DNA from 2 places in the Schaalia cardiffensis F0333 genome. Region 1 is predicted to be linked to the other one. Evidence: riboswitches for the same ligand, from Rfam matches in the RefSeq annotation. Region 1 holds a riboswitch; the other holds the start of a gene.

Region 1 (3,360 bases):
GGAGGCAGCCCCCGGGGCCCTCCTGATTCCCGGGATCGCCGCAGCTTGGGCCGCTTTCGACGTGAGCGACAACCCTTGGGAGGTGTTGCGCGTCCCCAGCGTTATCCGCGAAGGCGTGAAAGCGGGATCGTGGCTCCTCATCTGTGTTCTTGCCTTGTCCGTTGTGCTTTCGGTGCTCGCCGTCGCGACGCATTGGGACCAGATCCGCCAGATTCACGCGCTCCTTCTCGCCGACTCGACCTTCGCGAACATCCTCGTGGTGCTCGCCCAGCTCTGTTATCTCCCGAGCGTGCTCGCGTGGAGTCTGGCGTGGATCCTCGGGCCCGGCGTCTACGTCGGAGTGGATGCCCTGCATTCTCCCGCTTCTGCGCCGACACTGCCGATTCCCGCCATCCCCCTTCTAGGGGCTTTGCCGACTTCGACGCCGGACTATTGGACGATCCTCGCGCCGATTGGTATCGGTATTGCAGTGGGTGCCTGGTGGGGGAGGAAGCACACTCGCGCAAGTCTTCGCGAGCAGTGCTACGTCGCCGCTTCGGGAATTGGGGTGCTCACGCTCGTGGGTTTCGTGTGGTTCGCGAGTTCGATTTTGGTTCTGGGTGATACTCGTTTGACCCATGTCGGCCCTCCGCTTTTCCCGGTCGTCCTGACTCTGATCTTCGAATTCGGGGGTGGTTTCTTTGCGGGGATGGTCGGCGTTCATCCGCGCAGCGTTTGGTGGGCGCGCTCCCAGTGGGCGATTTCGCGCAACCAGCCCGTGCCCGAGCCCCCGGTTTTCCCGATTCCCATTGACGAGGAAGGGGCCCCCGCGTCTTCTTCGAGGACAGTTGCAGGGGATTCTTCTCTGGAGGACTTGCTTATGGGGGACTCGTCTGTGGGGGACTCCTCCGAAGGTGAGGATGATTCTGAGACTGGCTCTTTCGGCGAAGGACACTTGGCTCAGGGCGGGGAGCACGTGAATGAGGCTGGGAGGCCCCTGGCCGAAGACGGAGAGTACTCGAAGGAGGGCGGGGAACGCGCGACGGGTGCTCTGGAAGCGCATGAGAACAGTGCGGGCCTTGACAGTCCGGGTGAGGACAACGGCGACTCTGGTGAGCAGCACAGCTTTGCGGATCACGCCGAGGAGCGCGGTGACGAGGACGGTGACTTCCGCGCTGACGAGGACGGTAAATACCGCATGAACGATGGTGAGGGTGAGGCCGCTGAGTACCGCAGCGAGGTCGGCGAGGACCTCCTTGACACGGGCGAGCATCGCGCCAAGGGCGCAACGGGCGCAGAAAGCACAGAAGACGTTACAGAGAAGGGCCACGACAGGGCCTCATCCCGAGCACGGGCTCAAGTGACAGCCTCCGAACAAGGCCAAACTGAGTCCGGGGACTCCTCTCATGCCGAGCGTCCGATTCCCAAAGCCCCGGTCCCGGTGAGCGTTGAAGAACTCCTCGGGACGACTCAGCATGTCGTTCCGAGCGTGAAATCACCGGCCGAACAGCTCGCCGAAACGGTTGAAATCGCTGAACTTTCAAGAAGCGCAGTGCACGCTGAATCAGCGCACGCTGAGGGCACGCAGGAGGAAGAGGACTGAAAGTGCCTCCACAGTTCCACTGAGGAGCTTGAACCAACACCTGCCGGTTCTTGCCCCAGAGGAACACTGGAATTGGGGTTGTCACTGAAATGAATAGTGGCACCTCACCCAGAGGAACACCGCCCTTCACTCTGAAGGAGTTTCTCACCCATGAGTAGTGCCTCACCTCCCCCAGGTATCGCCGTGTGGTCGCCTCACTTCCTGCCTTGGGAATCGCGCTTCTTCCAGGTGTCGCCGCGTGGCAAACGCACCTTCCACCTCAGGAACGCCTCGCCTCCGCTCGGCACCAGCACCGCGCCTCCCACCCTCGGGAACACTGAGCCCCGTCCTCGGGCTTGCCGAACCCGGGTGAGTGGGGGATAGGCTTGAGGCGGTCGCAACTGGCGAGGGTGGGGCACCACCGGGGAGCGGCCGGCAGTTCCCGTGAGGCGCCGCCCGCCTGGGCGCCGGGCATGATGATCGACCTTTACCGGAGGAAGCATGTCCGTTCGCTTGGACAACCTTGAACCCATCGACCTTCGCCCCCTCAACAGGGCCCTCATCTCCGTTTACGACAAGACCGGACTCGTGGAACTCGCGAGTGCCCTGTCGCAGGCGGGAGTGGAGATCGTCTCGACCGGCTCAACCGCCAAAACCATTGCCGAGGCTGGGATCCGAGTCACCCCCGTCGAGGATGTCACCGGCTTCCCGGAGGTCCTCGAAGGACGCGTCAAGACCCTTCACCCGATGATCCACGCGGGCATCCTCGCTGACCAGCGCAAATCCGAGCATCGCCAGCAGATCGACGATCTTCAGGTCGGAGCTTTCGACCTCGTGGTCTGCAATCTCTACCCCTTCAGTGAGACCGTCGCCTCCGGTGCACCCTTCGACGAGTGCGTTGAGCAGATCGACATCGGCGGCCCCTCCATGGTCCGCGCCGCCGCGAAGAACCACCCTTCCGTCGCGGTCGTCACTTCGCCCACGCGCTACTCCGAAGTCATCGCTGCAGCTCAAGGTGGGGGATTCACCCTTGAGGAGCGCCGCGGCCTGGCCGGTGAAGCCTTCGTGCACACCGCGACCTATGACCTTGCAATCTCCGGCTGGTTCGCGGAGCAACTCGACCGTGACGACCTGCGCGAGGAGATTGCCGAGGCCTGCGAGCGTCATCTTGACGCCTCCGACGCCGCCTTCCTCTCTTCCTTGGGCTTCGAGCTTTCCGAGGACGAGGAGGCTGTCCTCGAATCGGGCGCCGAAGAGGGAGCCTTCCCCGTTTACGCCGCCGATGCTTTCGAACGCGTCGAGGCCCTGCGTTACGGTGAGAACCCACATCAGGGGGCTGCCGTTTACCGCGAGATCAACATTGAGGAAGAGTTCGAAGACGGCGACGAGGACGTCGAACTCCTCCCCGGGATCGCGAACGCCCGCCAGCTTCACGGCAAGGCGATGAGCTACAACAACTACACCGACGGTGACGCGGCCCTGCGCGCCGCCTACGACCACGAGCTTCCTTGCGTCGCGATTATCAAGCACGCCAACCCCTGCGGTATCGCGGTGGCCGAGGATGTCGCTCAAGCGCATCGCAAGGCGCACGCCTGCGATCCCGTCTCCGCCTTCGGGGGCGTCATCGCAGTCAACCGGCCCGTGACGCTTGAGCTTGCCGAACAGATCGTCCAGATCTTCACCGAGGTCGTCCTCGCCCCCGCCTACGAGGACGGGGCCCTTGAAGTCTTGTCCACGAAGAAGAACCTCCGCGTCCTCGAGGTCCTCCCGCCCGAGCGCGGTGGCCGCGAATTCAAGCA
Region 2 (3,360 bases), 1.1 Mb from region 1:
CCGCAGAGCTTCCACGTAACGCCCCAGCCAGGGAGCTCTTGCAGGCTATCCCCAGCCCTGCGGCTCAGCCCTAAAGAAGAGGACCCACGAGCTCGCACGCCCAGCCTTTGAGCGACATAAGCTCTTCCAATCCCACCGAGTACCCTCGCCCTCGGCAAACAGGTTCCGGTGAGGTGAAGAAGCACAGAACAAGCCGGTGACGAGGCGATTCACCAGCCCTCGGACTTCCTCGAAGCTCCGCCCATCCCTCACCCTGGGCGATTCTTCGACGCACCCTCAAGTTGGCTAACCTTGCTCCATGACTGAAACTGCTGCGCCTTCGAAGCTCGTCCTCACACTCTCATGCCCCGATCAGCCGGGCATCGTTCACGCGGTCTCCGGCGTTATCGGCTCGGTCGAGGGCAATATCATTCAGTCCCAACAGTTCGGCGACCCGGATTCGGGTCTGTTCTTCATGCGCGTCGAAATCGATTCGCCCGTCGGGCGAGCACCCGTCGAAGAAGCAATGGCGGACATCGCGAAGCGTTTCGAGGCGACCTGGAACATTGACGACCTCGGGCGGCCCCTGAGGACCATCATCATGGTGTCACGCGAAGGCCACTGCCTCACTGACCTGCTCTACCGCCAGCGCTCCCAAGGGCTCCCCATTGAGGTCGTCGCAGTCGTCGGCAACCACCCCGACCTTGCGCCCGTCGCCCAGTTCTACGGAGTTCCCTTCCTCAACATTCCTGTCACGAAGGACACGAAGGCTCGGGCGGAAGCTGAACTCCTCGACCTCGTCCGTTCTGAGAACGTTGAACTCATCGTCCTCGCTCGCTACATGCAGATCCTCTCTGAGAAGGTCTGCGAGGAAATGGCCGGGCGGATCATCAACATCCACCACTCCTTCCTTCCCTCCTTCAAGGGCGCCCGCCCCTACGCCCAAGCCCACGACCGCGGCGTCAAACTCATTGGCGCGACCGCCCACTACGTCACCCCCGACCTCGACGAGGGGCCGATCATCGAACAGGATGTCACCCGCGTCACCCACGCGGACTCGACCCCGGACATGGTCTCCCTCGGTCAAGATGTTGAGCGCCGCGTCCTCGCGCAGGCGGTGCGCTGGCACGCCGAGCGTCGTGTCCTCCTCGACGGGGCGAGGACGGTCGTCTTCGCCCGCTGAACTGAGGAGCTCCTGGCTAAGGCCCAGGTTCCTTCCCCCGTCACAAGCGTCACGTCCAGGCACAAGCGGGGCTAAGCAAGGAATGACGGCTGAGCGGAAGAAGCAGGGCGTCACGTCCAGGTGCAAACGGGACCGAGTTCTGGCGCACATGAGACGAGGTAATAACCTCGACCGACTGAACAGCCCCGCAGCCCGCAACTCCTAACGTAAGCGAAACAGGCCGAGCCCAAGGCCCCGCCGCTTGGATCACTCTGCTTGAAGGGAGCGCTCCGCGATACAGTGGTGGGGTCGTGACTGGCGAACAGGTGGGGAACCACCGGGGAGCGATGAACAGGTACTGGGGCCGCCCGCCTGGGCCCGAATGCCGAGCGAGAAATCGGACGTTCCACAACAAGGAGAACCCTATGGATTCCCTCAATGACATGACTCTGGCCGAGCTCGATCCGCAGATCCGGGCCGTCCTCGACGCTGAACTCGAACGTCAGCGCACGACCCTCGAGATGATCGCCTCGGAGAACTTCGTTCCCCGCGCGGTTCTCGAAGCCCAAGGATCCGTGCTGACGAACAAATACGCCGAGGGCTACCCGGGCCGACGCTACTACGGCGGCTGCGAAGCAGTCGATGTCGCAGAATCCCTCGCGATCGAGCGCGCGAAGCAGGTCTTCACAGGCGCTGACTTCGTCAATGTCCAACCTCACGCGGGCGCCCAGGCGAACGCAGCGGCCCTCATGGCGATGGCGAATGTGGGGGACACGATCCTCGGCTTGTCCCTCGCCCACGGCGGACACCTCACGCACGGCATGAAGATCAACTTCTCCGGCAAGAACTATCACGCCGCAGCCTACGAGGTCTCCCCTGAGACGATGCGCATCGAACCCGAGAAGGTCCGCGAGGCCGCTTTGCGTGAGCGTCCGAAGGTCATCATCGCGGGCTGGTCCGCATATCCGCGTCACCTCGACTTCCAGGCCTTCCGCGAGATCGCAGACGAAGTGGGCGCTGTCCTGTGGGTCGATATGGCGCATTTTGCGGGCCTCGTCGCAGCCGGGCTCCACCCCACTCCGATTCCCCACGCCGATGTCGTCACGACGACCGTGCATAAGACCCTCGGCGGCCCCCGTTCGGGAATGATCCTGTCCTCTCGTGGCGAGCAATGGGGCAAGAAGATCAACTCCGCTGTCTTCCCCGGCCAGCAGGGCGGCCCCCTCATGCACGCGATCGCCGCGAAAGCGATCGCCATGAAGGTCGCGCAGACCGAAGAGTTCAAGGATCGTCAACGCCGCACCCTTGAGGGCGCGCAGATCCTCGCCGAACGCCTGAAGGCCGATGACGCGAAGGGCGCGGGAATCACCCTCGTCACCGGGGGCACGGATGTTCACCTCGTCCTCGTGGATCTTGTGAACTCGAAGCTGGACGGCCAGCAGGCCGAAGACCTCCTCCACGAGGTCGGGATCACCGTCAACCGCAATGCCGTCCCCTTCGATCCTCGCCCCCCGAAAGTCACCTCCGGTCTGCGCATCGGCACCCCCGCTCTTGCGACCCGCGGCTTCGACGCGAAAGACTTCGCCGAGGTCGCCGACATTATCGGCACGACTCTCGTGCAGGGCGCGTCCGGAGCTTCCGTCGACGTCGATGGCCTGCGCGCACGCGTGAAGGCCCTGACCGACGCGCATCCGCTCTACGCGGGGCTGGGCGAATGAGGGCGCCGTGGAACGGGCCCGCCCAGGTCCTCGACGGGAAAGCAACGGCCGACGCCATCAAAGCTGAACTCGCTGAAAGGGTTGCGGCGCTTCGCGAGCGCGGCGTCGTTCCCGGGCTCGGCACAATCCTCGTGGGCGAAGACCCCGGCTCGGTCACCTATGTGGCAGGCAAACACCGCGACTGCGCGGAAGTCGGTATTGAGTCGATCCGCGTGGACCTGCCCGCAAGCGCCACCCAGGAACAGATCGAGGCCGCCGTGGACCGTTTGAACGCCGACCCGGCGTGCACGGGCTACATCGTCCAACTCCCCTTACCCAAGGGGATCGACCAGAACGCGGTTCTTGAACGGATCGACCCGGAAAAGGACGCCGACGGCCTGCACCCGACGAACCTCGGGCGTCTGGTTCTGCGCGGTTCGGGGCCGATCGATTCACCGCTTCCCTGCACGCCAAGGGCCGTTATCGAACTCATGACCCGTCACGGGATCGACCTCAAAGGCA

What was found. A riboswitch is a leader RNA that binds a small molecule or an ion and turns the genes downstream of it on or off. The one in region 1 is predicted to bind ZMP and ZTP.
Region 2: linked by a shared signal. The riboswitch ahead of glyA (serine hydroxymethyltransferase) and the one ahead of purH (bifunctional phosphoribosylaminoimidazolecarboxamide formyltransferase/IMP cyclohydrolase) in region 1 are both predicted to bind ZMP and ZTP.

The regions. Positions count from the first base shown of each region.
Region 1 covers NZ_CP040505.1:1,621,652-1,625,011, reverse strand. The annotation lists gene FFA61_RS06815 (cell division protein PerM) at 1-1,582, shown strand, start outside; ZMP/ZTP riboswitch at 1,949-2,034, shown strand; gene purH (bifunctional phosphoribosylaminoimidazolecarboxamide formyltransferase/IMP cyclohydrolase) at 2,063-3,360, shown strand, end outside.
Region 2 covers NZ_CP040505.1:489,155-492,514, forward strand. The annotation lists gene purU (formyltetrahydrofolate deformylase) at 299-1,162, shown strand; ZMP/ZTP riboswitch at 1,443-1,526, shown strand; gene glyA (serine hydroxymethyltransferase) at 1,567-2,859, shown strand; gene FFA61_RS01990 (bifunctional methylenetetrahydrofolate dehydrogenase/methenyltetrahydrofolate cyclohydrolase) at 2,856-3,360, shown strand, end outside.